Regions from separate parts of the Rummeliibacillus sp. BSL5 genome, predicted to be linked through region 3. Evidence: riboswitches for the same ligand, from Rfam matches in the RefSeq annotation. Region 3 holds a riboswitch; each other region holds the start of a gene.
The links. Region 3 has a riboswitch for thiamine pyrophosphate ahead of tenA (thiaminase II). Riboswitches for the same ligand answer to the same signal wherever they lie in the genome.
Positions count from the first base shown of each region.

Region 1: linked by a shared signal. The riboswitch ahead of thiT (energy-coupled thiamine transporter ThiT) and the one ahead of tenA (thiaminase II) in region 3 are both predicted to bind thiamine pyrophosphate.
Region 2: linked by a shared signal. The riboswitch ahead of tenA (thiaminase II) and the one ahead of tenA (thiaminase II) in region 3 are both predicted to bind thiamine pyrophosphate.

Region 1 is NZ_JAVGCV010000003.1:42,029-46,883, reverse strand. Features, by position in the region: gene RCJ93_RS11935 (DEAD/DEAH box helicase) at 1-36, shown strand, start outside; gene RCJ93_RS11930 (aminopeptidase) at 38-1,267, shown strand; gene RCJ93_RS11925 (DUF4870 domain-containing protein) at 1,539-1,916, opposite strand; TPP riboswitch at 2,043-2,149, shown strand; gene thiT (energy-coupled thiamine transporter ThiT) at 2,274-2,837, shown strand; gene RCJ93_RS11915 (nucleotidyltransferase domain-containing protein) at 2,933-3,643, opposite strand; gene RCJ93_RS11910 (DUF2179 domain-containing protein) at 3,882-4,394, shown strand; gene map (type I methionyl aminopeptidase) at 4,578-4,855, shown strand, end outside.
Region 2 is NZ_JAVGCV010000003.1:159,769-164,623, forward strand. Features, by position in the region: gene RCJ93_RS12430 (thiazole biosynthesis adenylyltransferase ThiF) at 1-217, opposite strand, end outside; gene RCJ93_RS12435 (thiazole synthase) at 214-981, opposite strand; gene thiS (sulfur carrier protein ThiS) at 983-1,186, opposite strand; gene tenI (thiazole tautomerase TenI) at 1,219-1,842, opposite strand; gene tenA (thiaminase II) at 1,842-2,531, opposite strand; TPP riboswitch at 2,635-2,742, opposite strand; gene RCJ93_RS12455 (hypothetical protein) at 2,907-3,137, opposite strand; gene RCJ93_RS12460 (tRNA dihydrouridine synthase) at 3,265-4,233, opposite strand; gene RCJ93_RS12465 (polysaccharide deacetylase family protein) at 4,519-4,855, shown strand, end outside.
Region 3 is NZ_JAVGCV010000004.1:121,127-125,981, forward strand. Features, by position in the region: gene thiD (bifunctional hydroxymethylpyrimidine kinase/phosphomethylpyrimidine kinase) at 1-858, opposite strand, end outside; gene thiE (thiamine phosphate synthase) at 1-47, opposite strand, end outside; gene thiM (hydroxyethylthiazole kinase) at 858-1,607, opposite strand; gene tenA (thiaminase II) at 1,594-2,274, opposite strand; TPP riboswitch at 2,336-2,434, opposite strand; TPP riboswitch at 2,489-2,587, opposite strand; gene RCJ93_RS13445 (GNAT family N-acetyltransferase) at 2,660-3,088, opposite strand; gene RCJ93_RS13450 (hypothetical protein) at 3,115-3,840, opposite strand; gene RCJ93_RS13455 (hypothetical protein) at 3,842-4,570, opposite strand.

The DNA.
Region 1 (4,855 bases), on a different contig from region 3:
AAGAAACCTTATCACGCAAAGAAAAGAGGGAAATAATATGACGTTTGAAGAGAAGCTAGAACAATTTGCTGAGCTTGCAGTAAGAGTGGGCGCAAATATACAAAAGGGTCAAACCATGTTAATCAATACAACTACAGAGACAGTTGAATTTACAAGATTAGTGGCAAAAAAAGCGTATGAAGCAGGGGCTGCACGCGTAACGGTTAATTTTTCAGATGATGTGATTGACCGCGCTTTTTACGACAATGCACCAGCTGATGAATTTGCTAAATTTCCACGCTGGATCAGTGAACAACGAGATGAGTTGATTGAGCGCGGGGGTGCTCTTTTGTGGATTGATGCACAAGATCCGGATAACCTTACAGGGGTGCCAGTTGAAAAACTATCCGCACAGCAAAAAGCATCAGGCAAAGCGCTTGAAAACTATCGCGATGCAGTGATGAACGACAAGATTGCGTGGTCTATTATTGCTGTACCATCGAAGAAATGGGCTGCAAAAGTATTCTCTGATTTAAAAGAAGAAGAGCAGCTGCCAGCATTATGGGAAGCGATCTTCAAAACGGTTCATATTGGTGAAGGAAATGCTGTAGACAACTGGGAACAACATTTGAAAAACCTAGATGCGAGAGCAGATCTTTTAAACGCAAAACGTTATCAAAAGCTGCATTATAAAGCGCCTGGCACTGATTTAACAATTGAATTGCCAGATAAGCATATTTGGTGCACAGGTGCGAGCCATACACCTGCTGGTTCTTCGTTTGTAGCAAATATGCCAACAGAAGAAGTGTACACAATGCCATCAAAATACGGTGTGAACGGCTTTGTATCGAATACAAAACCGCTTGTTTTCCAAGGTAATGTTATCGATCAATTTAAGCTGACATTCGAAGGTGGAAAGATTGTAAAAGCTGAAGCAGAGGTTGGTCATGATTTGCTGCAAGAATTAGTCAAAGCGGATGAAGGTTCTAAGTACCTTGGCGAAGTTGCTCTTGTACCACATGAGTCGCCTATCTCTGCATCAAATATTCTTTACTACAATACGCTTTTCGATGAAAATGCCTCTAACCACCTGGCGATTGGCGAAGCTTATCCGACATGCTATGAAGGTGGAAGCAGCCTGACAAAAGAGGAGCTTGAAGAAAAAGGTATTAATACATCAATTACTCATGAAGACTTCATGATTGGTAGCGGAGAAATGGATATCGACGGCGTTCTAGCAGATGGCACAGTTGAGCCTATTTTCCGCAATGGCAGCTGGGCATTTTAAGTAGTCATGCTTAGGTGTTGCTATACCTTTTAATCTCAACATAAAGTTCATATAAAAAAACGCCGTATTCCACAGGGAATACGGCGTTTTTAGTGATTATTTTTTCATTGCTTTTTTATCATGTCTTGCATCAATCACTTTTAAGATGATTGGATAAACAACTGGTGCGATTTTGATTACAGTTTTTATTACTTTTCGTAATTGCATATAGTAGCACTCCATTCATTGATGAGCTTGTGTATATTTAACTAATAGCCATATTAACAGTATTTTAAACTTTGAGTACTTTAATTCCTTGTACAATATTCCAAATGAACACGCCTAGCGAAAGGATAGCTTCTACAACAATAAAGATGAGCCATGCTCCCATAATCCACATACCATCATTGGACGATGCATCTGGGCTCCCTGTTTCAAATGAATAACTGTAAAAACCGGCTCCAGCCACCACAGCCATAAATATAATGACGCCAATAATGGTAGGGACCAGAAGAAGAAGGTGAGAGAGTAAAGCGCGCTTAGCGTGCCTTTTCACTTCTTGTTCCTTTACAGCAAAATACACGATGACGGGCAAGATAAATCCAGCAAAAAATATACTAAAATAACACAAAGAAGAGATTACACGGTTATTATTGTTTTCCAATTCCAATTTTGACACCTCCATATATCTATACATACGCACAGGGCTCACTGAAAGATTCAGAAAGATGAAAATTACCATGGCAATTTAAAATCAAATCAAGTACAATAAATGTGTTCAATTAAATACTGATGTATCGACCACGAGGGGAGCCGCAAATGGGCGGCTGAGAGTGAATCCGAAATTCTAACCCTTTGAACCTGTAAGTTAATGCTTGCGTAGGAATGTGGATAGAGACCGACTTATTTCGATGTTAGGGCTATCCTAATGTCGTTTTTTATTTGGGTGGAAATCTTCTGGAATACTTGTTTACGGGAATACGCTTTAGGCAAGAGTGGGCTGCATCGAAATACGGGAGGAAGTATATTGAATAAGAAACGTTTATTAATGATGATTGAAATCGCCATATTTGCAGCGATCGGATTTGTACTGGATAAGCTATCCTTTAGTCTATGGCCACAGGGCGGTTCTATTAGCCTTGTAATGGTTCCGATTGTACTGATGGCATTTCGTTGGGGGACAATGGCTGGACTCGTTACAGGGCTATTAATTGGCGGATTGCAAGTGTTAATAGGGGGCGCCTATGTGTTAACGCCTTTGCAAGGCTTCATCGATTATTTCTTTGCATTTACTGCTGTAGGCTTAGCTGGTGTGATGCGAGGAATGATGATTGCTGCCAACCGACGTGGCCAAACAGGCAAAATGATCGTTGCTATAACAATCGGAACATTTATTGGCGGATTATTAAAATATGCAGCACATACTTTGGCAGGAGTCGTGTTCTTTGCTGAATATGCAGGGAAGCAAAATGTATATTGGTACTCTATTGTGTACAACGGCTCTTATATGATTCCTGCTATTATTTTAACGATTATTGTCGTTGCGCTGCTCTTTAAATCTGCGCCACGAATAGCTAATCCGAATAATTAATGAGGAAGTCTGCTAATTAAATTAAGAATTCGACATGGTATTAGCAATACAAGAACAAACGCTCAGATACATTCTGAGCGTTTTTTTTTATTAGGTTATTTTCCTAAAGAAAATCCTTCAAATAATCTTCCACCAAATGGTTGCAGGACTTGATCAGTCAGGCATACAATCTTACCAATATCATTTGATTTATAATATGCGTCGAATGCTTCAACAAATTCGTTTGCAAGTTTTTGGTCATGATGAACTAATGAACGAAAAACCCATTTTGATGTCCCAATCCATTTGCCATTACTTCGAAGGATGAACTCACTAACTAATTCGCTGAGTGTGCTCGCAATAAAAATGCCTTCAGCTCTATTTTGACAACCGATTAAATCGTCTAACACATCCGTAACAAAATATCGCTTTATATCTATTGTTTCTTTTGTCCAATCTTCTGGCCCTTGTTCTATTAAGTCTTTGGCTTCCTTTCTAATAGCCGATAATACTCCTGTATCTTTTATAATTTTGCCCTCACTTACCATCCTTGGCATTGTAGGCCTTCCTTCTTTACAATCACTTACAAAAAAGAAACGATAAGACTTCAAATTATGAACAAACAGTTCAATATTCCATCCAAATTCAATAAGGGATTCTCGATAAGAAAATCGAAAACTTTTGTCAAATATGATGATGTCTAAATCAGAAGTTTCAGTTGCCTGACCTCGAACAACACTCCCAGCTAAGATAGCTCCCTGACAATCATGAAAATGTTTTTCAACAAACTGTAAGGCTGCTTCTATTGGATCAAGTCTATTTTTCATATAATTTCCACCCTTCTTCTTTTAAGGTATCTTCTTCGGCAGAAGCTAAAAGTTTATAAGATTTGATTACCTGAAAATTCTATAACAATTTTATCGTATTTATTCCAATCTTCTTTAATATAGTCTGCTAATATGCGAATCGTAACGGAGCTCAATTCGTTTTTTTAGTTTCATGACTGGGTATGGATTGTAATAAATCTACATACTAATAATTGATTGCGGGGTGAATCTGTTGGAGATGCTTTTATTAATTATTATTATCAATATAGTGTATATGACACTGGTAACATTGCGGATGATTCTTGTGATAAAAGGATATCGAATTGTAGCATCACTGATGTCTGTGGCTGAGGTCTTTATCTATTTGATGGGGTTGAAGATTGTGCTGGATAACTTAGACCGTCCGCTCAATATATTAGCTTATTGCGTAGGGTGGGGACTAGGCGTTTATTCTGGTGGTCTCATTGAAAGCAAACTCGCTCTTGGTTATATGATCTTTGACGTGATTGTTGACAGAGAACAGCAGGGGTTGGTTAGCAAATTGAGGGATGAAGGCTTTGGCGTCACAGCTTGGATTGGTAATGGTAAAGATGGTGAACGTCTCTGTTTGAAAGTGATTGCCAAGAGAAAAGAGGAAAGGTATTTCCGAGATTGCATTACGAAAATAGCGCCATCTGCTTTTGTTGTTTCCTATGAGCCGAACATTTTGAACGGCGGCTTTTTCTTAAAGCGCAAGCACTTATTTTTATAGAAACGCATATGTTAATTTAGGAAAGTACAATTAATTTACCTCGCATTTTCAAATTCTAAGAAGCTGTTTGGTTAGCAGGTTATGAGGAGGAATGGAGAAATCTCCACTGAGCCGGGTTTCACTTCATCACAGAATTTTGTGGTATAGTTAAATAGCGAGATTAATCAGAAGGGATCGTTTTACATGATTGCAAAAACGCAAGAAGAAATAGATGCTTTGATGAAAGCTGGCCGTGCTATGGCTGAAATTCGTGAGGCTTTAAAAGAAGCGGCTAAGCCAGGCGTAACGACTAAAGAATTGGATGATTTGGCTGGAAAGCTATTTGACGAGAAAGGTGCGGTTTCTGGACCGAAAGCAGAGTATGATTTTCCAGGATACACATGCTTAAGCGTCAATGAACAAGTAGCACACGGCATCCCGAACAATTATAAATTAAAAGCAGGCGATTTGATTAACATTGA
Region 2 (4,855 bases), on a different contig from region 3:
CCTCATCGTATAATTGTTGCCTTTGAAGATTACTCCACTCTACGTAATCTCGATCAACTATGGTCAGCTTACCAACCCCCATACGTACGAGACTTTCTGCACTTCCCGTTCCGAGCGCCCCTGCACCAATTACAAGTACATGCTTTTGCCTGATTTTCTTCTGGCCTTCTTTGCCGATAGGCGCAAATAATTCTTGCCTTGAATAACGCTCACTCACCCGATGCTCATTCCTTCGGTTGGACTGCTAGCCGTTGCATAGGTTTTTTTCGCTATTCTACCTGCTTCATAGCCTAAGCGTCCTGCTTCAATGGCAAGCTTTATTGCTTTCGCCATTTTCACGGGATCACCAGCACCAGAAACAGCAGTATTCAAGAGGACGCCATCCGCTCCTGCCTCCATAGCAATAGCCGCATCAGATGGCGCACCAATACCTGCATCTACAATAACGGGTACAGTTGCCTGCTCAATAATAAAGCTTAAATTAAGCGGGTTGATAATGCCTTGACCAGAGCCTATTGGAGAAGCGCCAGGCATGATTGCATGGACGCCTAATTCTTGCAATCTTTTAGCTAGCAATACATCATCCGAGATATAAGGAAGGACAATAAATCCTTCTTTCAATAATTCTTCAGATGCCTTATATGTTTCGAACGGGTCAGGCAACAGTGTTTTTTGGCAACCGATGACTTCGACTTTAATCATGTCACATAAGCCAGATGCCTTTGCCAGCTTGGCGATGCGAACCGCTTCTTCAGCCGTAGTGGCTCCTGCAGTATTGGGTAGCAGTTTATACCTCGCTAAATCTATTTTTTCCAGGAAATTCGGCTGGCTCGCCTCAAAAATATTCATTCTTCTAACGGCAAACGTAAGGATGTCCGTTCCTGAAGCTTCCACGGCTTCTTTCTGAATATCAAAGTTTGGGTACTTTCCTGTTCCTAATAATAGTCTTGATTGAAATTCATATGGCCCAATTTTCAACATTTCATCCACCTCCAACAAAGTGTACAATCTCTATTTTGTCGCCATCTGATATGGCTGTTTCGAAATAGCTGCTTTTGTCTAAAATGTTATGATTTAATTCCATAATGAAAACCTTAGATTCTAACCCAAAGTGATGAATCACATCTGACACTACCCTTATTTGCTCGGGAACATTTAGAAATTCGCCGTTTATTTGGAGTCTCATCCGCTCACTTCCTTTTACGTTTGCTAATCAATTTATTTTGATAAAGGACTTTCCGTTAACCTCAATTTTGCAGAATACTTTTTCACTGCCTGTACAGGATTGTTTGCCAACATCACTCCTGACAAGACCGCAATCCCTTGCGCTCCCACTTCCAACACTTTCTCTACATTCTTAAATTGGATTCCGCCAATCGCAATCACTGGAATCTTTACGTTCATAGTTAATTCCTTTAATTTTTCTAGGCCTCGCGGTTCTTTGTTCGGCTTGGATTGTGAATGGAAAATATGTCCATATATCACATAATCTGCACTGCATTCACTCGCATATATCGCTTCTTCTACGGTATGAACGGAACATCCTAGCCGCAATCCTGGAAATACATCCTTCACAACTGCGATATCCAAGCTATGATTAGCTAGTTGAACGCCCTTCACCCTTGTGACCGCTCCGACATCCAGTCGATCATTGATGACGATTTTATCCGATGGGACACCTTCCGCTTTCAGTTGATTTACGATTTCCATTAATTCTCTCGCAGTTTTTTGTTTTTCACGGATATGGAAAGCGTCGATGTATGGATGAATTTCCTTGGCGATTCCAATCATTTCAGGAATGGGCTGTCTGCCTGTCGAAACAATGTGTAGCTCTCGATTCATTAGCCTCTCACCATCGAATCCTTATTCACGATTGGCCATTCTTCATGCTGATAAGCCATCTCCCAAAATGAATATTCGTACTGGCTGCTGATCATAAAATGCTCGAGCATTTGCATGCGATCTGATTCTGTTACCCTCTCAGCAATCTCATCGATTCGCTGAATTTGCTCCACCACTTTTTCATGAAACCAATCGCCACCGTATGCAGCAATCCACTCTTGATAAATTGGTTGATTTGGCGTATTTCCCATTAAACGCTGACCGATTTCATCGTATAACCAATAACATGGAAGAAGCGCTGCAATAATATCACCGATATGACCGGTAAATGCCGCTCGATATAGATGAGATGTGTACGCATACGCCGTAGGGGAAGGCTTAAACTCAGCGATTTCAGCTTCAGTAATTCCTAATTGCTTTGAAAAATTAGCATGCAGACTCAATTCTGCTTCAGCTGTACCTTGTACATGAACAGCCATGCGAGCCGTTGTGTGCAAATCGGGTGCCTTTGCTCCCGCCAATGCCTGCACTCTGGCAAAATGAGAAAGATAATAAGAATCCTGCAACACGTAATAGCGGAAGCTTTCTAATGGCAAGCTGCCATCAGCTATACCTGTCACAAAAGGATGCTGAAAGCTTGCTTCCCAAATAGAATCTGCCTCAAGTCGTAACTGCTCTGAAAATTTCATCATAATCCCTCCAAAAATAGTGTTAGGAAAATGGAATAAAAAAATCCCACTTTCCTTTACGCAAAGAAAGTGGGTATTAGAAATTATATGTACAAAAAATAAAATTTCTGCCGTGCCACTTCCCTACGTTGGTATAAACCAAATCAGGTTCCAAGAGTCTCAAAGTCACACTTTGATCTCAGCCATTCTAATGGCACCCCTAGTGGTAAATCATATGAAGTTTTAGCAACATTCGATATTATCTTAACATTATTGAATGGATTGTCAAGAACATATATGGTGAAATTTAGTAACATCCCTTTCCCCAGAATTGATTGCTGTTGGGCTTCCTAGTCTAGTATGAAGTTTTCAAAAACATTCGTTTTATTATGGTTCTTATAAGTCTTTAACTCTTTCAATAAATGGCTTTCCATCTATTAATCCATGTTGAAATAACTCTTCTGCTGATTTAAATGCTTGAGTATGAGAATCTTTGGAACGTGTAAGAAGAAAGCTCTTTTCTTCAGGTACCCTACTAATCCACCATTCTTCATTCTTATAATCAAATGATAATTCTTGCCCCTCTTCAATGGCTACTTTAAATTCTTTCCATACATTTTCATCCATATGTAAACCCCCTTATATTAATCCTAATATAGTTTAGTTTCTCTAGGAAACGTTATAACTAAAAAAAGATTATCTCAATCACGGGTTGAGATAATCTTTTTCCTTTTTTAGGTTTGGGTTTTACTTTCTAATCAACATTCTTTATTTCAAAACCATCAATCAACCCACGCACTTCATCCGTAGATTTCGTGTGCATCAATTGATTTCGCAATTCACCAGCACCAGGGAATCCTTTGACATAGATTTTGAAGAAACGATGAAGACCCGAAATGGAACGAGGCACTACTTCTTGATATTGATCGTGCAGATCCAACTGATATCTTAAAAGATCCAGAAGCTCCTGGCTGCTATGCTCTCGCGGTTCTTTTTCAAATGCAAACGGATTTTTAAAGATACCGCGGCCAATCATGATGCCATCTATTCCGTATTGTTCAGCGAGCTCAAGGCCTTTTTGGCGGTCTGGGATATCTCCATTGATGGTAAGCATTGTGTCAGGTGCAATACGGTCACGTAATTCCTTGATTGCCGGAATCATCTCCCAGTGGGCATCTACTTTGCTCATTTCTTTTCTTGTTCGCAGGTGTATTGAAAGGTTGGCAATATCCTGCTTCAATATATGCGTTAGCCAATCCTCCCACTCATTTAGCTCTGTGTAGCCTAACCGTGTTTTCACACTGACAGGCAGTCCCCCTGCTTTTGCAGCTTGGATGATTTCTGCAGCTGCATCTGGTCGAAGGATAAGACCGCTTCCCTTTCCTCTAGAGGCTACATTAGGTACAGGACAGCCCATATTGATATCGATGCCTTTGTAACCCATTTCAGCCATTCCGATACTCATTTCACGGAAATACTCGGGCTTGTCTCCCCAAATATGTGCCACCATTGGCTGTTCGTCCTCTGTAAAAGTCAAACGTCCACGCAGACTGTTCTTTCCTTCTGGATGGCAATAGCTATCCGTGTTTGTAAACTCGGTGAAAAATACATCCGGACGTCCTGCTTTGCTCACGACATGGCGAAATACAACATCTGTCACATCTTCCATTGGAGCCAGTACAAAGAATGGTCGTGGCAAGTCACGCCAAAAATTTTCTTTCATATTCATACAAATCCTTTCATCTATATCCTGTATATCCTATTTACATTGTTTATGAATTTAACACATTTTATTTCTAGAGTATAACCTAGCTTTTCTATTTTATCTTTAATCCATTTTTTCTTAAACTCTTTTTTAAAAGAAACCACTAAATACAAACATTTTGTTTTCCTCAAAACTTTTCATAGTGCTGGTAAGTCATATTAATAAAGGTAAATGCATAATAGCGCAAAAATCAGGTTCAATCCAGCATACAAAACACACTAAGAAAGAGAGGTTGCTCGGAAGATGAAACGACAAGGAAAAAAGAGAGCGAAAGGGAAAGTCAGCATAGGCTTAGGAGTTATACTCGCAGTAATCCTGCTGGGCGTTTATTTGATTGGCCCTATTGGATCCTCAGCAGATAATGATAATCCTGCGGTTAAAAAAAAGCAGGCCGCAACACCAAAAGAAAAGAAAAGCCAGAAATCGCCGACTGCCTCTTCAAATGTAACCGGACAAGCCGGAAAGAAGAATTCGGATAAAAACCGGAAAATAACGCAAAAAGAAAGGAAAAAGGAAACCGCACATGAGGAAGTTGTACATAAAAAAGCAATCAATCATCTAAAAAAAGAACACAGGAAGA
Region 3 (4,855 bases):
TTTTGCGTGCCCATAATTAGATAAACTGCTAAATCCTCTTTCCTCACTAATTGTCACCTCACAGTTGCCGCTTAATTTTTTATACGCAAAATGGTTTGTAGGGCCATGTCCATTCCCTATATTTAATGGATGTTGAATAGCTAAATGGACAAATTTTTTCGCTTCTATTATGGCACTTTTTAAAGAGAAGCCCTGTGCCAAAAAAGCGGTTAGCGCTGCTGAGAATGTACATCCTGTACCGTGTGTTTGAACAGTGGAAATTCGCTTCGTTTGCATTGAAAAGAACGAACCATCTTGAAAATATACAGTATCTACTGCATCCTTACCTTCTAAATGACCGCCTTTTATAATGACGCATGAAACACCCATTGCAAGCATTGCGTTTGCAGCCTTTTCTAAGTCTTTTGGGCTTTTTATTTCGATTCCGCTTATTACCTCTGCTTCTGGTATGTTTGGTGTAAGAACAGTTGCACGCGGCAATAGGTTTTTTTTCAGCGCAGTCACTGCCTCATGTTGCAACAAAGATGCTCCACCTTTCGCAATCATCACTGGGTCTACTACCAATTCTGTCTCTTTATCTCGCAAACTATATGTTACAGCTTCAATAATCTCGGCAGAAAACAACATGCCCGTTTTCACCGCTTTTACCGGCATATCCTTCATCACTACTTCGATTTGCTGCTGAACAAATGAGGAATCGGCAGAGAATATGCCCTCAACACCAAGCGTATTTTGCGCAGTCAATGCTGTAATAGCCGATGTGCCAAAAACGCCAAGCTCCTGGAAAGTCTTTAGATCTGCTTGAATACCTGCTCCTCCGCCACTGTCAGAACCGGCAATAGTCATGGCAATATTCATTATGCTCGCCCTCCTGCAATCTGGTGCAATTGATTGAGCACTTCTTGTTGAACAGTGCCTAACCATTCCTTCTGGCGAGCCTTCTCCGCAACTTTTTTATAGTCTTTCAAAACGTCGCTTAAGATAGAAAGGTTATTTCTTTCTACTGCTAAGGCTGCTGTACAGATGGCGCTAAGCAAACAACCTGTTCCTGTTATCTTGGTCATCAGCTCATGGCCGCCTGCTATATAATCAATACTTTCACCGTTTGTGGCAATATCCACTTCTCCCGTGACAATGACAAGACAGTTGTACTGTTTCGCTATAGCTTTTGCTGTCTGCTCGATATCCATTTCTCCTACACCGCTGTCTACTCCCTTTGAGTCCCAATTGACACCTGCGATAGCTGCAAGTTCTCCAGTATTGCAGCGAATAAGATCAAATTTGATTTCTCTCAATAGATTCTTCACTGTCTCGCGGCGAAAGGCAGTGGCACCTACGCCTACCGGATCAAGGACGACAGGAATTCCCACTTCATTTGCTTTGCGTCCAGCTACAATCATTGCTTCTTTTGTTCGTCCATTAATGGTGCCAATATTAATAAGTAAACCACTTGCAACAGAAACCATATCTCCTACCTCTGCGATTTCATCTGCCATAACTGGTGATGCCCCAATTGCGAGCAGTCCGTTTGCTGTAAAATTTGCTACTACATAATTTGTTATACAGTGGATTAAAGGATTTTCCTGATTTATTTTAAGCAAGCTCATAAGGTGTAAGCTCCTTCCAATTTTCTAAAGACCAGGCCATATCCCAAAACTTGCATTCATAATAGGCACTCATTTGGATAAACGCTTTCATCTTTTGATGGTCAGCTGGGTGTTCTTTCGCATACTTATTGAGCATCTGCTTTTGGATACCCAGTTGATCTTTAAACTCTTTACTGCTATACAATTCAATCCAATCTCTGTATAACTTCTGTGTCGGTTTTTCATCTTTATACTCTTCACCAATACTTTGGTATAACCAAGGACATGGCAGCAACGCAGCAAATGCAACTGGCAGGCTTTCGTTTAGAACGGCGTTATACATATGGTTAATATAATTATTGTTGGCTGGCGCAGGAATAAGCTCCGCTTGTTCCTGTTCTCCAATATGAAGTTCTTTGAAAACAGTCCGGTGGAGCTCAAGTTCTGCTTCATTTATACTTCTAGCTGATTCAAGATAATAGGCCATTTCCTGGTTCGTCTCTGATTTGGATGCTGCTATTGCCAATATTTTTGAGTAATGCTTTAAATAAATGGCATCCTGCATCATATAAAATTTAAAGTTCTCCATTGGCAGTGTGCCCTGTACTAACCCTTTCACGAATGGGTGTACCATGCTATCATCCCAATATGCATCTGCTTCTTCTCTAACAACTTCATCAAATCTCACTGTTCGTCCTCCTTTAAAGTGGACGTAGACGCAAAAAATCCCTATGAGTAGACATAGAGATTTCATACCTTCATCTGCTCCCTACGTCAGTATTAACTGTCAGGTTCTAAGGGTCAGGTTTTAACCTTCTCAACACTTTCGTGTCCCCCCGCACTAAAATATTTGGTTGGGTACAAAAAAACTCTCCCATAAACGGAGAGCTGCTGTACAAAACGATCATATGTACTTTGCTCCCTACGCCAGTATTAACTGACAGGTTCTAAGGGTCAGGCTTAAACCTTCTCAACACTTTCGTGTCCCCCTGCAAATATTTAAGTTATATTCATCGTACCATTCAACTGGATGCCATTCAAGGATAAAACAAGCATTTGCTTTTTACAATATATCAGAATTCTTTCTTAAACACATAGCTTACCTTGTCGTACCCCATCTTTTCTTCATAAAAATGGTGTGCCTTCGTACGTTGCAACCCAGAAGATAAGGCCACACACTCATACTTATATTCTTTCGCCCATTCTTCTACAAATACAAGCAACTCTTCTCCATAACCGAACGAACGCTTAGATGCATCTGTGACTAAATCGCATACCCATATATATCTTCCATAATAAAGAGTAATCATCGGCTGGAATCCGACCACCGCAACTATTTCATCAGAGTCAACGAGTGCATAGAGCTTATACTGTTCCTTTTCCATCGCTTCCATCACTAATTCTACATATGTGTTTATATCTAAATGTGTTCTGAGTTGGCTCATGACCGGAAAGGCATCCATAATTTCATCTTTTGAGTTTAAATTTTTTATCATTTTCATAAAAACACCTCCTAGATTATCGATACTCATTCATAAAGATCACGACTTCCCTTTTCTAAAAGTTCTGGAAAGCGTAAAATGATATCCCCGGTTGAAAAGCTTTCTCCATTATTAGTAAAATCAATCGGCTCTTTTACACCAGGCTTGGCATTCGGTCTCCATCCAAAATTAAGCGAATCTCCATCCTCCTCATTTGAGAAGAGCCAATCCGTTTGAACAGGTCTAGCATAATCTTTGATCGCAGACCAATCTTCTGGAATAGGAAAAACCCCATATGTCTTATTATGCAATAACACTTTCTCCGTCATTTGAACTGGTGGAACATAAAGACTTTTCCTATCCCAGGTGATATAATCCCGCTGTCTCGTTAGATAAAATGTAAATGAATCAACCTTATTTTTATGAAAAATATTCCACACATATACATACTTTGGCCGTTTTCTATCTTCTATCTTCCATATCATCGGTTCTTCGCGATTATCCACTTCAGCGACTCGCCATTTATTCTTCTTCCAAATCCAATAGCTAAGTCCATAGTCTTTATTCAAAGAAATAAAAGGAACCACAATATGGCGTTCATCAACGTGGATTATATCTTGTATTGTTTTTACGCTAGCCCCTGGGAAGGTCTCATTTATATCCTTTTTCAGCGCTTCCTCTGTTGGAAAAGGCGCTGGTTTTGAATAAGAAGAATAGAAGAATAGACCAATAACCACCACTAAAAGAGCAAACATTCCTTTTCTTTTCTTCATACTAATGCTCCTCCTTTAGCACGGAATCATTTAAACGGTAGTAAAGCTGATGCTGAGACGTAGTTATCAGAATTCCTTTTCCGTCTTTTTCTATGTACAGAACCGGTGAGGGAAGCCCACTTCCCCATTTCGGCTTTACTCCTACAAGCTGATAAGGAAAATGTTCATCTTTTTTGTTAATTTCTGAGGGACTCATCTCATAAAGGCTTGAAAACCACTTATCGCTATAGATTTCCCGCTGTTTCAAGTGTGTGAATTTCCCTGCTAGCTTCTTTCTATCTAACACTATATTCTTTTTTGCTGAAGGATGAATAGTGATTAATTTTGCATTCTCTAAATTTGCCATAAAGGTAGTTGGATTTTTGTCTGGAAAAATCCAATGTTGAAAGGGTATTGTTACAAGTGAAGCTACTAGAAAAATATAATTGAAGCCAAATCCCATCCAAGCAAAAGAGCGATACGATTGCCATCGATTTTTGCCTTTCAACACAAAATATAAAATCCATACCCCTAAAGGCAAAATGGATAGTTTTAGCGCTGTGTTCCAGATGTTCAAGTTGATAGAAAAAGAAAAAAGGCCAATAAATAGGACAAGTGTAGCCTTCCAAATTTTAATGACGCCTCCATGTTTTTTATAGTTACGGTAGAAAAGGTAACCACAGATACACCAAGCTAAAATTAGAGTTATGACAGGTATAATAGCAATAGATGAATAATCAATTGTAACCACACTCTCTCCCCTTTCTGCTTGTCATTTTTGGATAATGTCCAAAATTCCTATATATACCATTATGTCACAGGGAATCCATCTATCAAAGTATGTTTTTCCTTCTTAGTAAACACTCTTCATAATATATTAAACATTGAATGACCTTTTCTTATTTTGTCTGTTAAGAATCTTATTTACATGAGCTTAAGACAAGTATAAGATTAAACCTCAATTAAACACCTAATTAAAAATATTAATTATTTTATTAACATTAATTAATTTTTTATATAAAAGAATTAAAATTAT